Regions from separate parts of the Salinicoccus sesuvii genome, predicted to be linked through region 1. Evidence: predicted binding sites of a transcription regulator. Region 1 holds the regulator's gene; the other holds the start of a gene.
What was found. The regulator Rex, encoded in region 1, represses fermentation and respiration genes when NADH is low (regulators of the CRP and FNR family bind a similar motif). The targets are predictions, from matches to a motif close to TTGTGAAATATTTCACAA.

Region 1 (11,211 bases):
AAGGGCAGCCGGTCGGTGCCTTTAAAAATTGCTCCATTTCATTTTCGTAATCTATCTTATCGAGACGCTCTGCGAATTCCTCGGCCTTCCATTTTAGAACTGGGTTTGCTCTGAGCTTCTCGATATGCTTGTCCCTCACCGCTTCGGTCGTATGGACATAGAACTTGATGATTTCATATCCGTTGTCTATCAATGTCTGTTCAAAACGATCCATATCCTGTTTAATCTCTTCATAATCTACCCTGACGTTATCAAGCACGGTGTTTGTCTTGTACTCGATGTACTGGGCATACCAGCTTCTGAAATGGATATTGATATCACCATTCTTCGGCAGGTGGTTCCAGTAGCGCTGCAAGAATGGATATCTAAGATCGATATCTCTTGGCGGACGGGTGGCCATGAAATCTGTATATTTAGCATCGAGTGCCATATACAATGCATTGGACAGTCGAGATTTACCCGATGCCGGGGGACCCTCAATTACAATCATGAGTGGAATCCCCATCTCATTTGTCTTTCTCGTCATTTCTCCAACTCTATTTTCGAGCAGTTCATCTGTCTCTACCATGTCATCTCTCCCTTTGATCGCTTTCTCTACTTTCTTACCCATAAGTCGAATAATCTGAACATATTGTAAACTTAAGGTGCATTCCAGATGAATATGATAATATGATAGGTGTACTTAACTTTTAGGGGGATAAACATGGTACGTACTTTTAAAGATTACGAATACGAAAGACCGAATCTCGAGCAAATTTCATCCAAAGTAGATGCATTGCTTGAAGAATTCAAAAAGAAACAATCAGCAGAGGAACAGGGTGGGGTCATCGACCAACTGAATGTTCATTTCAATTATCTTTCCACAATGAGTACGCTGACCTACATACGTGCTTCCATTGATACAAAAGATGAGTTCTACGACCAGGAAAGAACGTTTTTTGATGAATACGGTCCAATGATCCAGGAGATCAACCATAAATACTATCAGGCAATATCCGAGAGCCCATATAGAGATGCACTTGAAGAAAGATACGGCAAGCAGTTGTTTGCCCTATCGGAGAACGCCATTAAGGGATTCGATCCGAAAGTAAAGGCGCTACTCCAGAAAGAAAACAAACTCGATTCCGAGTACTCTAAACTTATGGCTTCTGCTGAAATCGAATTCGATGGTAAAGTCCTTAATCTATCAGAATTCGGCCCTTACGCTGAGCATCAGGATCGTGCTATGAGAAGAGACGCAACAAAAGCCGTACAAGGCTTCATGGGGGAACAACTAGATAAAATCGACCAAATCTTCGATGAACTAGTCAAAACACGCCATCAGATTGCACAAGAACTGGGCTATAAAGATTTCGTCGAACTTGGCTACATCCGCATGAATCGTATCGACTATGACCGGGATATGGTAGAGAACTTCAGACGCCAGGTAGCCGAGCATGTCGTTCCACTTGTGACAGAATTGAAAGAACGCCAACGTAAGAGAATCGGACTCTCCGAGTTGAAGTCGTACGACGAATCCTTCGACTTCGTAACTGGCAACGCAACACCTAAAGGAAATGCCGAAGAGATTCTTCAGAACGGTGCCAAGATGTACAGCGAGCTATCCTCTGAAACTGATGAATTCTATACATTCATGAGAGAGCGCGAACTGTTTGATGTAGAAGCCAAAAAGGGTAAGGAAGGCGGCGGATATTGCACATTCATTCCGAACTACGCCTCTCCGTTCATCTTCTCGAACTTCAATGGCACGCTTGATGATGTGACGGTACTGACACATGAGGCGGGACACGCATTCCAAAGCTACATGTCGAGAGGATTCGAAGTACCGGAATATCAATTCCCAACACTCGAGGCTGCAGAGATCCATTCCATGAGTATGGAATACTTTACTTATCCTTGGATGGACTTGTTCTTTAAGACAGACACGGACAAATTCAAGTTTACCCATATGGCTGACAACATCTCCTTCCTACCCTATGGTGTGGCGATTGATGAATTTCAGCACATCGTCTATGAAAATCCGGAACTCACACCGCTCGAGCGTCGCCAGGAATGGAAGAAGCTCGAAGATAAGTATTTGCCGCATCGTGACTATGACAGCATTGAACCACTCTCAAGCGGAGCGTTCTGGCATAGACAAGGGCATGTATTCGGAGTGCCATTCTATTACATCGACTATACACTGGCACAGGTCTGCGCACTCCAGTTCTGGAAACGTGCAAATGAAGACTTCGATGCAGCGTGGGCGGATTATATCAAACTGTGTAAACTAGGTGGCTCACTGCCGTTCAATGCACTTGTCGAGTCTGCCAACCTGACCTCTCCGTTTGAAGATGGATGTCTTGTATCTGTTGTCGGGGAAGTCAAAGATTACTTGAATTCAATCGACGATAAAGTACTATAAGAAAGAGTGCCCCATCCGATGGATGGGGCACTCTTTCTATTTATCGCTTTTCGGTTTTCTCATGATGAAGAGCAAAGTGAGTCCACAAATCAACAGCACTGTACCATAAATGAAAGTATAGTTCGTCTCTCCCGTGTTCGGAAGCACTTCACGTGATGTTCCAGTAGCTACTTCCTCTTCACTTTTGACTTGTGCCTCAATATCATATATCACTGTATCATCCACTTCGGATTCTTCCATGATCCTTGCAGACAGCAAGCGATTGACACGCTTATCCAGTAGTTCAAAGTCTGCTTCCGGTCCGCCGGGCTCAAGTGTGATGCCTTCTAGTATATTACCATGATCATAACGGAAATACCGCTTTACTCCTTGCGCTGGCACTTCCGTCGATTCGGACTGGAGGCTGTTATTGTCTACTTCAGGATATGGGCTAGAGAATTCTTCGGTTCCAGAACCTGTTGACGGTGCTTCAGCTGACGGTTCCACTGGCTCCATAGTTGGAATTTCATTTTCCTCTACAGGGATTTCGTCTGCTGGCAACTGCCCCGTTCCCTCAGGGACGGGTGTTTCTGTCTCAGTTTCTGTTGTTGGCGCTTCCTCTGTTACCGGTTCAGCGGTAGGCTCCGGTACAATATCATTCCCGCTCGTTTCATTAGAAGGGAGTTGGGATGGTTGCTCTGACGACGGTTCGGCATATGGGGTACTTTCTTGACTTTCCTCATTCGCTTCATGCGCTGTTATTGTGCGTTGACGAATCTCGTTTTCCGGAGAATCATCGGGCATTGCACCGACGAGTACGTCTTCTTTCACAGTTTCTCTTTCAACTGGCGATTGTGTCGTCGACTCAGCAGATTGTTCTGTAGTACGTTCCTCTGTAGTCTCGACCTCTACTTCTTCTGTTGATTCTTCGAGGCTTTCTGGCTGGGCCGCTTCATTTGTCACAGATTCTTCGACAGACATTTCTGCTTCTGATTCTTCCGCTTCGACGACTGTGTCTATATTGGATATGAAAATAGTGGATGAAACCAATAGGCATGCAATACCACTCTTCATTATTTTATTCTTCAATGCGACTTCCCCCATTAGACTATACTCGTGATAGTCTCTTTCAATAATCATCATTATATTAGAATAGCGTGGGGGTATCTACCCAATATCAGAGTTGTTACATAACCTTAATAATGGTGTCTTATTAACGTGGAATATTTCAGAAATATTTCAAAAAAGTAACTGTATATTATTCTTATCTCCATAAATAAAAAAATCTCCCTTCGGCACGAAAGGAGATCAGTGTGTAACGTCATAGGTCTTAATAATGGTTTCATATGCCGAGGATCCAAGCTCCCGACAGATGTAGAAGAATAGAACATCGCAGATGACGAGCTGCGCTATACGACTGGTCATGTTCATATACTGTATATTTGTCTCTTCTTCTGTGATTTCTATGGCAATGTCTGCATTGCGTTTTGCGATAGAGGCATGATTTTGGGTAAGTATGACGGTCTTGACGCCAAGTTTCTTGGCGAGCTTTACAACTTCGACTACTTCCTTCGTCTTACCGGATAGGGTGATGAGGAACAAGACATCATTATCAGTAGCATTGGACAACCGTGTCATGCAGAGATACTTATCTGAAGTAAAGAACGCATTGATATTGACTCTATGTAGCTTCTGTTCCAGTTCATTTCCGATATTGGAGGAATCCCCAAGGCCAAATATAAATGTATTGTCCGATTTGGCGAAGAGTTCGGCAGCCTGCTTCATCGTATCACGATCGACAATCTTTTCTGTATTGTAGAGGGCTTGTATCGTATTTTTGAACACTTTGTCGAAGATATCTTTATGAGTATCGTTTTCAAGATCGATGACCCTTGATATGTTCTCTTTCTCAAGTGTATGGAGCTCCTTTGCAAGCTCAACTTTTAATTCTTTTATGCCGGCAAGACCGATCCTCTTTGAAAATCTGACGATAGCCGCATCGCTCGTATTACTGTTTCTTGCGATGTCCTTAACAGGCATGTTGATGACTTTGGCAGGATTGGCCAGCATAAAATCTGCAATCCGCTGCTCTACAGGTGTCATGTACTCATAACGTTTGCGAATCTGACTCAGTACCGAAAACATATCCACTTCTCCTCTCACCCTCACTGTATGTAAGTTTATAATAACAGAATACTCAATCGATTATAAGCAGAATTGAAATAATATTGTGTACAGACATTGAAATCCGTTGTCCCTATTCCGTCTGAACGTCCGGATGCACATAAAGGGGCTTTAATTTGTATTTGGACAATTTGACATAGCAGTTGCCAAGTTCGGTGGACAGTTCCACCCCTTCTGCTTTTTCCGATGGAAAGATGCGGGCTGTCATGACCGCCTCCCCATCATTGATAAAAATTTCAATACTTGAAATATCTACAAATATGCGGAGTTTTAAAAGAGGACCGTCAAGCTTCGCTGTACGTGTTGTGCCATCGACATTCTCAGGCATCTGGCCACTGAAAGTCGTATCGAGTGTAAGCGTATGGGCCTCGGCATCATATATTAGACTCGTCTGTTCTCTTCTGCTCATTCTCAAATTGATATATATCTGCGTCGCATTATTCTCGAGGATATCCATTGTAAGCTCGTAATTATCACCATAGAAATCTTTCATCTTTTTCGGACGATGATCAAAGTATCCTTCCGCTGTCAGTTCATCCATTCTTAGAGTTGATAACGCAGCCACGGGTCGCTGCCTCAGTATCCCCTCTTCAATAGACAACTCCCTTGGCAGCGTCAGACAATGTGACCACGTGCCATCTGTAGGATAAATCGTTTCCTTCATTCCCATCCATCCGATCATAAACCGTCTTCCAAAAGCGTCACAGGTCGTCTTCGGCGCATAGAAATCAAAACCTTGATCTAGTTCACTGAATTCGCCATGCACCATTGTCATCGACTCTCTATCAACACTGCCGAGAATATATCCAGACTGGTAGATGTTCCAGTAGCTATGTTGATACTTGTCGAGCCCTTGTGGGCAGAACATGAGGACATCACCACCATCCAATTCAAACAGCTCAGGCGATTCCCACATAAAACCAAATTGGTCAAGATCGGTTTTCAGTTCACCCAGATAGTCGAGAGTTTCAAGGTTTGTGCCTCTGAAGCAGAGCACACGCCCGAACTCATCTTGTGTCATCGCTCCGAGCATCATGAAATATCTTTCACTTTCCTCCCACACCTTCGGATCTTTGAGAGTTGCACCATATCCTTTTGGCGATCCTTTCATAATGATCTCTGTGTGGGATGGACGAAGCACCCCTGTTCCTGAAATCCACACCGTATGTTCCTGATGTGATATATCTCCATCGATTACTGTATGGTACGTATGCAGATCGTCCATTGTAGAAGCAGAACCTGAACATGCACCTTGCGGTAGTGTGCTTGCTATTCCCATATCGTGATAGACAGCAAGATTTTCCGATGTGACGTGATATAGATACTTTTTACCTTGTGAGTAGAAGGGAGCCCACTGGTATAAGATATGATACCTGCCCTCATGATAAACGAAACCGTCCAATGAATTCATACTGCCTGCAGGCGGTTGGATATGATATTTCTGCCGCCATGGATCTTCTTGCGCCCTTCCAAGCTGGTGCATCCATTTTTCATCACTGCCATCAAGCACCTGAGGTGCTTCTTCATCCCAATTGAATTTCACCTGGAACCCCCCTATTCGGAATCCAACGATTCCTCTAGTGCTTTTTGCTCTGCTTTCAGATATCTACGATAGCCGATTTTGGAAATGTAGATGCTAATTTCATAAAGAATAATCATCGGTATAGTAATCATGACATGCGTCATCACATCCGGTGGTGCAATAAGCGCTGCGACCACCAACAAAATGAAGTAGGCATATTTTCTGTTCTGCTTCAAAAAGGATGGCGTCAATAGTCCTAGCTGGGTTAAGAACAAGACTAGAATCGGCATCTGGAATATGATTCCGAATGGCAACACCGTCCTGAAAAGGAAGCCAAAATACTGGTTGATTCCAATCGTCGTTTCGATACCCATGTCCTCGGATAATTCGAACGTGAACTGGATGATATAGGGCACAAGAACGAAATAACCAAAAGCCATACCGAGTAGCATCAGGATCATGACAATCGGTATATAACTCAAAGTCAGCTTCTGCTCATTACTGTATAACCCCGGAGAAACAAATGCCCAGAGTTGATAGAGAATTACTGGCAGCACAATAACGAAACCGATGACAACGATAATCATTAAATAAATTTTCAATGGATCCGTTACCTGGAATGCATGCATCTGTATTGCTTGTGTCCATGGAGCATTCTGCATATGATAAATCAATGGCTTAGACAGGAAAAAACCGATGATCAATGCACCTACGAAAAAGTACATGACAATCAGTAGCCGCTTTCTCAATTCATCCAGATGCTCGGTAATCTCCCTTTTTTCCGAGTCGTTCATAATTCGTTTTCACCTCTTCAAAAAAAAGGCGGCTTTCGCCACCCCTTTGGATCTTTATACTTTAGTTTCTTCAACCTTTTCAACTTCGACTGTTTCGATCTTCTTTGGTTGTTGTTTCTTATCGCGTTCGTCGTCATCGTCATCATCATCAGTGGCGAGACCTTTGGTTGCATCTTTAAATTCTCTTAAAGTTGAACCCATTGCGCGTCCGAATTGAGGCAATTTTTTAGGTCCGAATATGATCAATGCTACAACAGCAATCACGATCATACTTGTCGGGCCTACTGCCATCAGCGTCACCGGCATTAATGTTTCGAGCATAGTATCCCTCCTAGATATGTTTCATATAAAAGAATAGTGCCTGTAATTCAACGCTCAAATCTATATTATGGACATAGATTTCATCACTTACGTTCAATCTGATCGGCGTGAAGTTGAGTATGCCTTTGATACCCGCTTCCACCAGACGCTCAGCCATATTTTGACTGACTTCAGCTGGCAGGGTGAGTATCGCGACGTCTATGCCGTGCTGACTGACCAGATCTTCAAGCTCATCCGAATGATATACTGCCGTGCCATTGATGGATGTCCCGACGATCTGAGCATTACTATCAAAAGCAGCTACCACATTCATTCTATCATTTATGTTGTTGAATTTGTAGTTTAATAATGCACTGCCCAAATTCCCTGCACCAATGATCGCTACGTTCCTCACTTCGTTACCCTGGATATGCTCCATGAAGAAATTCAGCAGGCTCTTGACATTGTAGCCGTAACCTTTCCTGCCGAGCTCACCAAAGTAGGAGAAATCTCTCCTAATTGTGGCTGAATCAATATCCAGTGCTTCGCTGATCTCTCTTGAGGAAACTCTATCTACACTGGATTTTTCGGCGTTCTTGAAAAATCTATAGTATAAAGGAAGACGTTTCATTGTTGCGTTTGGGATTTTCTTTTTACTATTCAAATGTCCCACACCTCTTCTATTGCACTCTGTTGGTATATTATAGCATATCTCCATTTTCATAGTGTAGTCATTGTCATTTAATTTCATCGTTTTTTTGACTCATTTATTGTAAAATTGAATGGAGTGGGGGAATTAATATGATAGTAATGCAATTAGGAAATGTAGGAAAGTCTTTCGGTACAGACCAGATTTTCTCAAATATAAACCTTGAAATAAAAAAAGGTGAAACAGTCGGTATCGTCGGCAAAAACGGTGCCGGCAAGACGACATTAATGAAGATGATGGCCGGGGAACTCGGTATTGAAGAAGGCAGAATCACAACTCCGAAGGGTATTGCAATTGGATACCTTACCCAGCAGATGACACTTGAATCCACTCAGACTGTAAGGGATGAAATGATGCGACCCTTCGCCGATCTACTGTATACCCAAGAGGAAATGAACGCCACAACCAGATGGCTAGCAGAACACGATTACCAGCATCCCTCCTATAGTGAACAGATGGAGAAATACGACAGACTGCAGAACATCTTCGAATCTAGTGGCGGCTATACAATTGATGCCCAGATTAAGACAGTCCTTATCGGCCTGAACTTTTCGAACGATGATCTTGATCGTAATGTCGATGCTTTCTCAGGTGGTCAGAAGACACGCCTTGCACTCGGCCAGATGCTTTTGTCAAAACCCGATCTGCTACTGCTCGACGAGCCAACCAATCATCTCGATATGGGGACTGTAACATGGCTTGAACAGTACCTGAACAGCTTCACCGGGGCAATTGCGATTATCAGTCACGATCGCTATTTCCTTGATCGTACCGTAGACAAGATATTCGAAGTCGAGATGCATCGAGGAACACTCTACCACAGCAATTATACGAAGTATGTGAAAGAGAAAGAAAAAAACTTCAGTCTGCAGGTAAAGGCGTATGAACATCAGCAGAAGGAGATCAAACAGCTCCAAACATTCGTTGAAAAAAACATAGCGCGAGCATCGACGAGTAATATGGCCAAAAGCAGACGTAAGAAACTGGAACAGATGGATCGGATGGATACACCGATGATCGACCGCAAAAGTGCACGTTTTTCTTTTGATATAAGAAGGGAAAGCGGGAACGATGTTCTCAGAATCAACTCCCTCTCCATTGGATATGAGCAGACACTAAACAGTGGCATCACTCTGAATGTCGATAAAGGCGACCGGCTGGCCATCATCGGTCCAAATGGTATAGGCAAATCTACTCTTGTAAAGACGATTGCCAAAGAGCTGCCGCGGCATGAGGGAGAGATCATATATGGGACGAATGTTTCCATCGGGTATTATGATCAGAAACAGGCAGAATTCACCTCTAACAGAAACGTATTAGAGGAACTATGGCACGAGTATCCAGAAATGAATGAAAGCGATGTTCGCAAAGTCCTTGGCCGCTTCCTTTTTACTCAGGAAGAAGTACTAAAAAGTGTCAACGATTTAAGCGGTGGCGAGAAAGCACGTATACAGTTGGCCCGGTTGATGCTAGAAAAAAATAATCTACTCATACTCGATGAACCAACCAACCACTTGGATATCGACAGTAAGGAAGTCCTTGAGAAAGCCCTTCAGAACTTCCCCGGAACAATCCTATTCGTTTCTCACGACCGATACTTCATTGACCGCATTGCAACCAAGATTGTGGAAATGGATCAGCAGCATGTAAAGATCTACAATGGAGATTATAGCTATTACCGTCACAAGAAGGATGAGCAGGCTTCGCTCGCCATCCAAGAAGAAAGTAACCGATCTGATGAGCAGAGTGGTTCCGATTATCAGCAGCAGAAGCAAAAGCGTAATGAAATGCAGAAACTGAAACGTGCTGCTTCGAGAATTGAAGAAAATATTCTCCAACTGGAAGAAGAAATTTCGAGTATAGAAGAGAAACTAGCCGAGCCTGAAGTATATGGTGACTACGAGAAAGCATCGGAATACAATCAGCAGTTGATCGAGAAGCAACAAGCATTGGAATCTAAGATGCTCGAGTGGGAAGAAACAGAGGCACAGATTGAAGAAGTATAAACTCTGAAAATACCCTTCTTTTAAAGTGATGGATCAGTTGTCTGATGTTATACACAGCACCGAACCTTTCACCTCAGGGATCATTGCGATTGGTCCACATTGTCCACCTTTTATCCACAGATTTGTACACATATATATCCCCAGTTATCGTCGGCTTTCCTCAAATTTTTATTTTTTATCGACAATTTATCCACAGATGCTAGGAAATAAAACTTTGTACTCTATATAAAAGGGCGGTCCTGAGTTACAGGACCGCCCTTTTATATACTGTATTCTTCAATATCAATATAGTTTCTGCCGTTAAGATCTAAATCACCAAATGCTTTATGTTTATAGAGATGATAAGCTACCGCACCAATCATTGCAGCGTTGTCTGTGCAGTATTTTAAAGCAGGAACACTCAATTTTATATTCTGATCCTGACAAAGTGTTTCAAATCGTGTGCGGAGGCCTCTGTTTGCTGCGACACCACCAGCGATGATCAAGTTTTCAACGTCGTATTCCGTTACGGCTTGCATGGTTTTTTTCGTCAGTACATCAATGACACTCTCCTGAAAGCTCCTCGCTACATCTTCATCTTTCACTTCGAGATCTTTCTGTCTATGGTTGTGCAATGTGTTAATGACTGCCGACTTTAAACCACTGAAACTAAAATCATAACTTCCAGGCTCAAGATAAGCTCTTGGAAAATTAAAACTGTCCTTACCTTCTGTGCTGAGGCGATCAATATGAGGACCACCCGGATACGGCAGTCCGATAACTCTGGCGACCTTATCGTAAGCTTCACCCACCGCATCGTCCCTTGTCTCTCCGATAACTTCAAAAGATAAATGATCCTTCATATAGATTAATTCTGTATGTCCGCCTGAAACAATGAGGGAGATGAGTGGAAAATTGATCTCCTCTTCCAACTGATTGGCGTATATGTGTCCTGCAATATGGTGGACCGGAATCAATGGCAGATCATGAGCAAAACTAAAAGCTTTGGCTGCATTTATACCGACTAGTAGTGCACCAATCAGACCCGGCCCTTCCGTCACTGCTACCGCAGATAGATTCTCTGGCATCAATCCCGAAGTCTCAAGTGCTTGTTCAATAACCACTGTTATCGTCTCAACATGATGTCTTGAAGCTACTTCTGGCACGACACCGCCAAAACGTTTGTGGCTTTCGATCTGACTGACTACAACATTGGCTAGAATATCATTTCCATTTCTAACAATACTACATGCTGTTTCATCACAACTCGTCTCGATACTTAGTATAACGACATCTTCATTCATTGAGCTTCATCCACATCACATGTGCATCCT
Region 2 (11,211 bases), on a different contig from region 1:
TATTAAAGCCCAGGGTATTGGACGAAAAAGTGCAGTGGGAGAAGTTGCTCTAATTAGATCTGCAAGTGAAATCGCGGATCGTGATCTTGCTGGAAAAATTGTCGTCGTCCAATCGGTTGATTCTGAAATGACATCCTATCTTGAGAAAGCGAGTGGTCTCGTCACTGTTGAAGGCGGACTAACATCCCACGGTGCAATCGTCGGCCTAAATCTTGAACTACCTACGATTGTAGGTGCAGATGATGCACTCGATGTGCTTGAAGATGGTATGATTATCACAGTGGACTCTGAGCAGAATTGCATATTCAGCGGACACGCGAACGTATTATAGTGAAATACTAGGTAAAGGGTACTGTCAAAGTACCCTTTTTTTGTTGTGACACAGCAGATGGGTCGGTATAATGATGATGAGGTGGCAAAGATGAAAAAGTTATTATTGCTAGCAATGATTCTATTGCTTACAGCGTGTGGAAATGATGGGAACGGTAGTGATACACCAGATGATGAAACGCAAGAACCAACCGAGGAGTCGTCGGAAATGGCTTCTGACGAGGGCGGTGCTACAGAGGCATCTGAAATAGTAGAAGAGGCAGAAGCAGCATGGGGCGATACTGTAAGCTACGAAGCGAGACAGACCTCTACGATTTCTTCTAGCGAGGGACAATATGCTGTGAGGACAATCACTACTCGGGGTGAGCAGAACGAAATCAAGGTCGAAGTGGATGATGGTCGTCAAATCCAAACTCATTATATTGTCGATGGTGAACATTTTATATATCAAGAAGGTAACATAGAAGCACAAGATCAGTCGCTTGGTCTGGAAGGCAGCACTTACGGAGATTTGCTTACTCAGCTGGAACCACTTTCTGAAGGTGCAGTTTCAGAGCAAGATGAAGGCTATGAAATCAGATACGAGATAAGCAGTCGAGAAGACACAATCCCTTTCTTCGATGACGAAGTCGAGAGTGCTATTCAAGATGTTGGTGTGTTTAATGGTCTAGTCACTGTCCAATTCAACGAAGAGTATCAGTATGTCGGTGCGGAGCTAACATTGACTGTCGGTAGCGACCAAGAGGAAATTAATATTACTTCGAACATCTCCATGGATCGCATAGGAGAAATTGATCTTATAGAAAAACCTAAAGAAATGTAGGAGTGTCGTCCGTTCACAGTGAACGGACGTTTTTTTGTAACTTTTCAAAACTTATTAAATTAAATAATGAAATTTTACATTATTTAATTATTCTAAAAATTGACATTATTATACACTGGAAATAAAATGTAGTTTAGAAGGGGGAGTTTTAATGTCAGATATTGATTACAAGAAGATTTCGTCACAACCGGAGTTCGAGTCACTTTTGAAGAAGCGCAATAAGTTCATTTTACCGCTCACTATATTTTTCATCATCGCTACGCTAATTTTCCCAGTACTTACCGGCTATACTACTATCCTAAACAACGAAGCATTTGGAAACATTTCGTGGGCATGGATATACGCGCTCATGTTGTTTATTATGGTATGGACTCTTGTAACCGTTTACATGAGTCGTGCAAAGACATTTGACAGAGAAGCAGATGAGATCATCAGGAAGTACAAGGAAGGGGAATATAAATGAATTGGACAGTCATCATCATGTTTCTGGCGTTCGTCGGAGCAACCTTGGTCATTACATATTTTGCTTCCAAACGGACGAACTCCGCAAGCGACTTCTATACAGCAGGTGGAGGGCTTACAGGTTGGCAGAACGGACTCGCCATTTCTGGGGATTACCTGTCCGCAGCTTCGTTTCTAGGAATTGCAGGTGCCATAGCGCTATGGGGATTTGATGGGTTCTTCTATAGCGTAGGTTATCTGACTGCATATCTTGTTGTCTTGTACGTCGTCGCCGAACCACTTAGAAACTTAGGTAAGTACACAGTGGCGGATATGATTGCCGCGCGATTTGAATTAAAGAAGGTAAGAGCGTTCGCAGCCTTGTCTTCCATTACAATTGTTATTTTCTATATGCTTGCGCAGCTCGTCGGTGCTGGGGCGCTCATTCAGCTTCTGTTCGGCATACCGTACAGTGTCTCCGTCATCATCGTCGGCATCATGATGACTATCTATGTTCTTTTCGGAGGTATGACAGCTACGAGCTGGGTACAGATGATTAAGGCTGTGTTGTTGATGATAGGTACAATACTGATTTCGATACTCGTACTAATCCAGTTCAACTTCAACATATTTACGATGTTCGGAGAAATGAAGAACGTTACAGCACCTGAGCTAGAAGGGTCTTTCCTGAATCCGGGTGCCCAAGGACAATCTCCGCTCAATAATATCTCGCTGATTGTTGCACTTCTTTTCGGTACAGCAGGGCTGCCGCACATTCTCATGAGGTTCTTTACAGTTAAGGATGCAAAGACTGCGAGAAGTTCCGTCATGTGGGCAACATGGATTATTGGCATATTTTATATTCTTACAATTTTCCTTGGTTTCGGTGCTGCTGCACTTCTGACTCGAGAAGAAATCATCGCTGCCAATCCTGCAGGTAATATGGCGGCGCCTCTACTTGCTGAAAGGCTTGGAGGAGACTTACTCATGTCGTTCGTTGCAGCCGTTGCTTTTGCAACAATTCTTGCTGTAGTAGCCGGTCTGGTATTATCTGGAGCAAGTGCCTTTGCACACGATATATACGGTCAAGTCATCAAAAAAGGTCAAGTTACAGAAAGCCAACAAATGCTTGCTGCAAAAATTGCAGCATTCAGTGTTAGTGCACTCTCTATTATTCTCGCTATATTCGCCCAAGATCAGAATGTTGCGTTCCTTGTATCCCTTGCATTCTGTGTCGCCGCCAGTGCCAATTTGCCAGTCATCGTCTATACTATATTTTGGAAACGATTTAATACCCAAGGTGCCATCACCGGCATTTTGACCGGACTTGCCGTTTCTCTTATTCTGGTTATATTGGGACCAAATGTCATGAATGCTGCAGGGACAGGCTTCATTGCTATGGATCCGATATTCCCACTTAGTAATCCTGCATTGATTTCAGTACCTGCCGGGTTCATCGGGGCGTTCTTAGGTACATTTCTAGGAAAGCCAGAGTCTTATGATAAGTATAGGGAAGTTAAAGTTAAATCTGTAACGGGTATCTCTACAGCTGAAGTAAATCACTAAATATAAGTTTATGTTATAAGAATCAATAAGTTAATTAATCATTTCTTATTTAGACGATAATTCTATGAAATTATCGTCTTTTCCTTTATGTAAGGGCTTTCGAGAAGGATAACGAGATAATTTTCACAATCTAAAGAAGATTCTTGTATTGTTCACAAAGCTTTTGAATTTGATATAATGGTTTTAAAGCCAGGTGGCTATTTAATGTTTAACGAGAAGGAGAATCGATATGTCTGACAAGAAAGGTTTAGAAGGCGTTGTAGCGGCTGAGTCCCGCATCAGCTCCATCATTGGTTCACAACTTACTTACTGTGGTTATGAAATTGATGACCTCGCTGAAAACGCATTGTTCGAAGAAGTCGTTTTTCTGCTTTGGAACGATAGACTCCCAAACCAGGACGAATTAGAAACTTTCCAAGGTAAACTGTTTGAGTACATGACACTCAATCCACGCATTTATGGTCATTTTGAGGAGTACGCTGCAGATAAAGTCCATCCGATGACTGCTGTCCGGACTGCTCTATCATATCTAGCTCACTTTGATCCGAATGCTGAGGACATGAGCGATGAAGCGAACCAGGAGAAATCGATTCGAATCCAGGCCAAGATTGCATCGGTCGTTGCAGCCTTTTCCAGGATCAGACAAGGACAGGAAGTCGTCAAACCAAAGCAGGGTCTTACTTATGCGGCTAACTTCCTCTACATGATGTATGGCGAGGAACCAAATGAAACACAGGTGGAAGCGATGAACAAGGCACTTGTTTTGCATGCCGACCATGAGCTGAATGCATCCACATTTACAGCACGTGTTTGTGTTGCTACGCTATCCGATGTCTATTCAGGTGTAACCGCAGCAGCTGGTGCCCTTAAAGGACCATTGCACGGTGGTGCCAATGAGCGCGTAATGCAGATGCTTTCTGAAATAGAGTCTGTTGATGCAGTTGAAGGTTATCTGGAAGAAAAGTTTGCGAATAAGGAAAAAATCATGGGTATGGGCCACCGCGTTTATAAGGAGGGCGACCCACGTGCCAAGTACCTCAAAGATATGTCGAAGAAGTTGACAGATGAGGCCGGGCAACCTGAGTTCTACGAAAAATCTGTCAAAATCGCCGAAGTTGTGGAAAGAGAGAAAGGCTTGCTTCCTAATGTAGACTTCTTCAGTGCGACTGTATATCACTCACTAGGTATCGATCACGATCTGTTTACACCAATCTTTGCTGTCAGTCGAGTCTCTGGATGGCTTGCACATATTTTGGAACAGTACCAAGACAATAGACTGATCAGACCGAGAGCAGAATATATTGGTCAGACAGGCAAAAAATACGAAGCAATTGAAAACAGGTAAGGTACCGAGACTAAAAACTGGAGGAATATATTTATGTCTAGTCAAAAGATTACTACAAAAGATGGTGTACTGAACGTACCCGACCAGCCGATCATTCCATATATCGAAGGTGATGGAATTGGACCAGATATCTGGAGTGCAGCCAGCAAAGTTTTAGATGGTGCAGTAGAGAAAGCATACGATGGCAAGAAGAAAATCGAATGGAAAGAAGTACTGGCTGGGCAAAAAGCCTATGATAAGACAGGCGAATGGTTGCCACAGGAGACTCTCGACACAATCGAAGAGTACCTTCTCGCTATCAAAGGTCCTCTGACGACACCAATCGGAGGCGGTATCCGTTCTCTAAACGTTGCATTGAGGCAGGAGCTTGATCTGTTCACTTGTCTACGTCCGGTAAGATATTTTGAAGGTGTACCTTCTCCTCTAAAACGTCCGGAAGATACAGATATGGTCATCTTCCGTGAGAACACTGAAGATATTTATGCAGGTATCGAGTTTCAAGAAGGTACGGATGACGTCAAGAAGATCATCGATTTCCTTCAGAATGAAATGGGTGCCAAGAATATCCGTTTCCCTGAAACTTCAGGTATCGGTATCAAGCCAGTCTCAAAAGAAGGTACAGAAAGACTGGTGCGTTCAGCAATCAACTATGCAATTGAAAACAACCGTCCATCCGTGACTCTTGTTCACAAAGGCAACATTATGAAGTTCACCGAAGGTGCATTTAAAGCATGGGGTTACGATCTTGCAGAGCGCGAATTTGGCGACAAAGTATTCACTTGGAAAGTGTACGATAAGATTGTTGAAGATGAAGGCCGTGAGGCTGCTGACAAAGCACAGTCAGAAGCTGAAGCAGCTGGAAAGATCATCATCAAGGACGCAATTGCAGACATCTTCTTACAGCAGATCCTGACACGTCCGAAGGACTTTGGAGTCGTTGCAACAATGAACCTGAATGGCGACTACATCTCCGACGCACTTGCAGCGCAAGTGGGCGGTATCGGTATTGCGCCAGGCGCTAATATCAACTATGAAACTGGTCATGCCATCTTCGAAGCAACGCATGGTACTGCACCAAAATACGCTGGTTTGGATAAAGTCAATCCTTCTTCAGTTATCCTATCAGGCGTACTTATGCTTGAGCACCTCGGATGGCAAGAAGCAGCTGATTTGGTCACAAAGGCGATGGAGAAAACTATTGCTTCCAAAGTAGTGACTTATGACTTTGCTCGTCTGATGGACGGCGCAAGAGAAGTGAAGTGCTCTGAATTTGGAGATGAACTAGTTAAAAACATGTAGATAAGTCTGCTGATTAGGAAGGGTGGATAGCATGAATAGAAAAAAGATTTCCGTTATCGGTGCCGGCTTTACTGGAGCAACAACAGCATTTATTGCAGCTTCTAAAGCTTTAGGTGACATTGTACTTGTAGATATTCCTCAGTCTGAAGATCCAACCAAAGGCAAGGCGCTTGATATGATGGAGGCTACACCAGTTCTCGGTACAGATGTTGATATAACTGGAACAAGTAGTTACGAAGACACTAAAGACTCAGATATTGTAATCATCACAGCAGGGATTGCCAGAAAGCCGGGCATGAGTCGTGATGATTTGGTAAAAACCAACCAAAAAGTGATGTCTGCGGTTACGCGTGAAATCGTTAAATATTCACCGGACTGCTCAATCATCGTCTTGACCAACCCGGTGGACGCAATGACTTATACAGTGTTCAAAGAGTCCGGATTCCCTAAAAACCGGGTCATTGGCCAATCCGGTGTTCTCGATACGGCAAGGTTTAGAACTTTTGTTGCTAAAGAATTGAATCTTTCCGCGAAAGATGTTCAAGGATTCGTACTCGGTGGACATGGTGATGACATGGTGCCACTCATCCGCTATTCAAGTGTAGGTGGGGTGCCATTGACGAGCCTTCTAGATCAGGAACGGATTGATGCCATAATCGAGCGCACCAGAAAAGGTGGCGCTGAAATTGTCAATCTGCTTGGAAACGGTTCGGCCTACTATGCGCCTGCTGCGGCACTTGTTGAGATGGCTGAAGCAATTCTGTTTGATCAAAAACGCGTACTTCCCGCAATTGCATATCTTGAGGGCGAGTATGGTTATGACAACCTCTATCTTGGTGTACCGACAGTGCTCGGCGCGGATGGGATTGAGAAAATCATCGAGCTTGAATTATCTGATGAAGAAAAATCCCAATTGGATAAGTCCAGAGATTCTGTGAGTAATGTGATGGATGTGTTGAAATAGTATTTGTAAAATTTAAGTACGGATATTATACTGAAAAGGCTGCCTTTAGGGCGGCCTTTTTGAATTTTCTAAAATCTATAAATGGGAGGAAATTTTGGGAATGGAAAATGGTAGAAAGAAAAATGGTATCTTTCAAAAATTCCTTAATTTTGTCGAATGGCTTGGTAATAAACTACCGCATCCAGTAACACTTTTTGCATTACTTGCAGCACTGACACTGGTTGCTTCTGCTATATTGTCGATGCTTCAGGTTACTGTTGAACACCCGGCAGAAGATCAAGGTACGGTTTCTGTTAATAATCTACTGAATGGTGAGGGGATAAGCTACATATTCTCCAGCATGACAGATAACTTCATTAATTTTGCACCGCTTGGTGTCGTTCTTGTAACAATGCTTGGGATTGGGGTTGCCGAACGTTCAGGCCTCATTAGTGCAGCACTACGCGGATTTGTTCTAGCGATTCCTAAGCAATTAATTACTGCAGGACTGGTGTTTGCAGGTATCATGTCTTCACTTGCGTCCGACGCGGGATATGTTGTACTACCGCCACTTGGTGCTGTACTTTATCTGGCACTCGGTAGACATCCGCTTGCGGGTCTTGCAGCTGCATTCGCTGGTGTCTCAGCCGGCTTTTCAGCCAACCTGCTGCTAAGCGGAACAGATGCCCTACTTTCAGAACTTTCAATTGCTGCAGCTTCAGTACTCGATCCACAATACGCTGAAGGAATAACTGTTGCGATGAACTACTACTTCATTTTCGTTAGTGTCTTCTTGCTGACACTTGTCGGTTGGTTTGTATCGGACAAGATTGTAGAGCCGAGGCTTGGCAGTTTTGATTCGAAAAACGCAGACGAGGAAGCTATAAATAACACTGATGAAATGAATCCATTGGAACCGGTTGAAAAGAAAGGTCTCATCTGGGCGATCGTTTCAGTTATTGTAGGCTCTCTACTGGCTTCGCTTCTAGTAATTCTACCGAACTCGCCAATGCGCGGTGATGATGCAATAGGGAATTACATGGATTCGATTATCCAGTCACCATTCATGAGTGATGGTCTAGTACCGATTATAGCGATCCTATTCTTCATCCCAGGACTTGTCTATGGGTTGATAACAAAATCGATCAGAAACGACAAAGACGTTGCGGATCAGATGACGAAAACGATGGCGGCAATGGGAATGTTCATTGTTTTGGCGTTTACTGCCGGACAATTTGTTGCATATTTCGCCGAGTCCAATATTGGACTAGTTATCGGCGTGTACGGTGCTGAACTACTTGAAACGTTGAATCTGACGGGTATTCCACTGATTATTGGTTTCATGTTCGTTACAGCTGTGGTCAATCTTTTCATCGGAAGTGCAAGTGCCAAATGGGCAATGATGGCACCGATCTTCGTCCCAATATTAATGCAACTCGGCTATTCTCCTGAACTGACAACCATGGCATATCGTGTTGCGGATTCTTCGACCAATATCATTACACCGCTTATGACTTACTTTGCGATTATTATTGCGTTCGCCCAGCAGTATGATAGAAAAATTGGAATTGGTACGTTGATTTCCGTCATGCTACCATACTCTATCTTCTTCTTCATCGCTTGGATGATCATGCTGATTGTCTGGATGCTGTTTGGCATTCCGCTCGGACCGAACGCACCAATTGAATATACAGGTTGATGTTAAAGGCACAGCATTCGCTGTGCCTTTATTTATGGATTAAACTGGTGTGGAAATGTATAATCTGATTATGAAGAGACTGGCAACAGACGGTCGGATCATTTCGATAGAGAGGAGATAAGGAAATGAACAAACTGATACTGATAGACGGCAACAGTATGGCGTTTCGCGCATTTTATGGGCTGCCGCTCCTGAGCAACCAGAGCGGACTCCACACGAACGCAATATTCGGTTATGCCAGACTACTTGAGAAATTGATTGAGGAAGAAGCACCCACGCACTTCCTCGTCGCTTTCGATGCAGGCAAATCAACTTTCAGACACAAACAGTACGAAGAATATAAAGGGGGCAGACAGAAGACGCCACCTGAACTCGGAGAACAGTTCGCACCGATACGAAGGCTGATTGATGCATATGGTATCAAACGCTACGAAGTGGAGGAGTATGAAGCGGATGATATCATTGGTACACTGAGCAAAAAAGCGGATCAAGAAGGATTCCAGACCATCATTATTACCGGTGATAAGGATTTGACACAATTGGCAAGTGACAATACGGTCATTTACTATACAAAAAAAGGCATCTCCGATATAGACCGATACACACCGGCATTCGTCGATGAGACCTATGGTCTAAAACCAGAACAAATTATTGATCTGAAAGGACTTATGGGGGACAAGTCGGATAATATCCCGGGTGTCCCGGGTGTAGGAGAAAAAACGGCGCTTAAACTACTCAGCGAACATGGATCGGTCGAAGCAGTGCTTGAAAATCTAGAGAGTATCAAAGGAAAGAAACTGAAAGAGAATTTGACGGAACACAAAGAGGATGCCTTAATGAGTAAATCGCTCGCAACCATCTATCGCGAAGTTCCGCTCGAATTCGATATGGACACTCTCGCCTTTACTAATGAAAATCAAGAAGAGAAGTATGCAATTTTCAAAGAATTGGAATTCGAATCACTGCTTAAGAACATGGAAGCTTCTGAGGCTGAAGATAAGAAAGAATTTACTTCCAATCGTGTCGACACTCTGGACGCGCTCGGTTCAGCAGTTTCCCTACACTTGGAAGTCCGTGCAGACAATTATCTGATCCATGGTCCAAAAGAGATTGTCATTACTGATGGAGAAAACACTTTTATCAGCGAAGTGGAAGATGTAGATCATAAGGCGCTTGAGCAGTTCTTGAAATCAAGAGACACTATCAATGTCTACGACATCAAACGTCAAATGGGCCTTCTCAAACATCTCGATATTCATTTTGAAGCTTTCGACACGGATATCATGCTTGGTAGTTTCCTGTTGGATCCATCGAAGAAGATCATCGATGTAGCAGAGACCGTCGGACAATTTAATATCAACATCGATAGTGATGACTTCCACTACGGCAAAGGTCGAAATGCTAAGCAACCTACCGGTGAGGAACATGACAAGTTTTTAAGTGATAAAGTCATGGCAGTCCACTATGTGGGCCCTCTGATGGCGGAATCGCTCGAAAAGGACGGCATGTATGATCTTTGGAAAGACTTAGAGATCCCACTCGCAAAAGTGCTCTCCGGTATGGAGTATCGCGGCATTACAGTTGATGCAACGCGACTTAAAGATATGGAAGGTGAGATAAAGGGACGCCTTGACGAGATTGAAGAAAAAATATATACGCTTGCAGGGGAGGAGTTCAACATCAATTCTCCAAAGCAACTCGGCGTGATTTTATTCGAGAAGCTCGGACTGCCTGTTGTGAAGAAGACCAAGACAGGTTACTCCACTGCAGTCGATGTACTAGAAGAGCTCCAGAGTAAGCATGAAATCGTCAGCTATCTTCTCGATTATCGATCGCTCTCAAAACTGCAGTCGACCTACGTCATCGGGCTGCAAGGTGAAATTAAGGAAGACTCTAGAATCCACACACGTTTCAATCAGACACTGGCACAGACCGGGCGTCTTTCATCGGTTGAACCGAATCTGCAAAATATACCGATACGCATTGACGAAGGTCGCAAGATTAGAAAAGCCTTTGTGCCAAAAGATGATTCCCATGTGCTACTGGCGCTCGACTATTCTCAGATTGAGCTCAGAGTACTTGCGCATATCACTGGTGACGAAACCATGACGAGTGCATTTACAAGCGACACCGATATCCATACTAAGACCGCTATGGAAGTCTTCGGTGTCGAACGTGAAGATGTCACCAGCGATATGAGGCGAAATGCAAAGGCAGTCAACTTTGGAATCGTCTATGGCATCAGTGATTATGGGCTGAGCCAGAACCTCGGTATTACTCGAAAAGAAGCAAAGACCTTCATCGATAATTACCTCGACTCATTCCCAGAGGTCAAGATGTTCATGAAGTCCATCATCCAGGATGCCAGACGCGATGGCTATGTAAAAACGCTGCTCAACCGTAGGAGATACATTCCGGATATTCAAAGCCGTAATTTCAATGCAAAGAGCTTTGCTGAACGGACAGCAATGAATTCACCAATCCAGGGAAGTGCAGCGGACATAATAAAACTCGCAATGGTAAAATATGAACAATCAGAAGAAGCACAGAAATTTAATGCTCAATTGCTGCTGCAAATCCACGATGAGCTGATCTTTGATATTCCGAAGGAAGAAGTAGAAGCATTCATTCCAGTCATCCAAGATATTATGGAAAATGCAATTGCGCTCTCGGTGCCACTCAAAGTGGACTATGGATACGGCAGTGATTGGTATGAAGTAAAGTAGGTGGAAATATGCCGGAATTACCGGAAGTAGAATTGGTCA

Region 2: the regulator Rex is predicted to act here: its motif matches at 3,272-3,289, upstream of ACFOJ8_RS03780 (citrate synthase).

What each region holds. Positions count from the first base shown of each region.
Region 1 is NZ_JBHRWV010000010.1:1,706-12,916, reverse strand. It holds gene ACFOJ8_RS12105 (phosphate--AMP phosphotransferase) at 1-568, opposite strand, end outside; gene ACFOJ8_RS12100 (M3 family oligoendopeptidase) at 704-2,404, shown strand; gene ACFOJ8_RS12095 (LPXTG cell wall anchor domain-containing protein) at 2,441-3,526, opposite strand; gene ACFOJ8_RS12090 (MurR/RpiR family transcriptional regulator) at 3,692-4,528, opposite strand; gene ACFOJ8_RS12085 (glycoside hydrolase family 32 protein) at 4,641-6,110, opposite strand; gene tatC (twin-arginine translocase subunit TatC) at 6,122-6,883, opposite strand; gene ACFOJ8_RS12075 (twin-arginine translocase TatA/TatE family subunit) at 6,938-7,204, opposite strand; gene ACFOJ8_RS12070 (redox-sensing transcriptional repressor Rex) at 7,215-7,847, opposite strand; gene ACFOJ8_RS12065 (ABC transporter ATP-binding protein) at 7,985-9,898, shown strand; gene tsaD (tRNA (adenosine(37)-N6)-threonylcarbamoyltransferase complex transferase subunit TsaD) at 10,159-11,181, opposite strand; gene rimI (ribosomal protein S18-alanine N-acetyltransferase) at 11,174-11,211, opposite strand, start outside.
Region 2 is NZ_JBHRWV010000002.1:208,753-219,963, forward strand. It holds gene pyk (pyruvate kinase) at 1-331, shown strand, start outside; gene ACFOJ8_RS03765 (hypothetical protein) at 422-1,153, shown strand; gene ACFOJ8_RS03770 (DUF485 domain-containing protein) at 1,305-1,616, shown strand; gene ACFOJ8_RS03775 (solute symporter family protein) at 1,613-3,160, shown strand; gene ACFOJ8_RS03780 (citrate synthase) at 3,390-4,505, shown strand; gene icd (NADP-dependent isocitrate dehydrogenase) at 4,539-5,804, shown strand; gene mdh (malate dehydrogenase) at 5,836-6,768, shown strand; gene ACFOJ8_RS03795 (AbgT family transporter) at 6,869-8,446, shown strand; gene polA (DNA polymerase I) at 8,572-11,172, shown strand; gene mutM (bifunctional DNA-formamidopyrimidine glycosylase/DNA-(apurinic or apyrimidinic site) lyase) at 11,181-11,211, shown strand, end outside.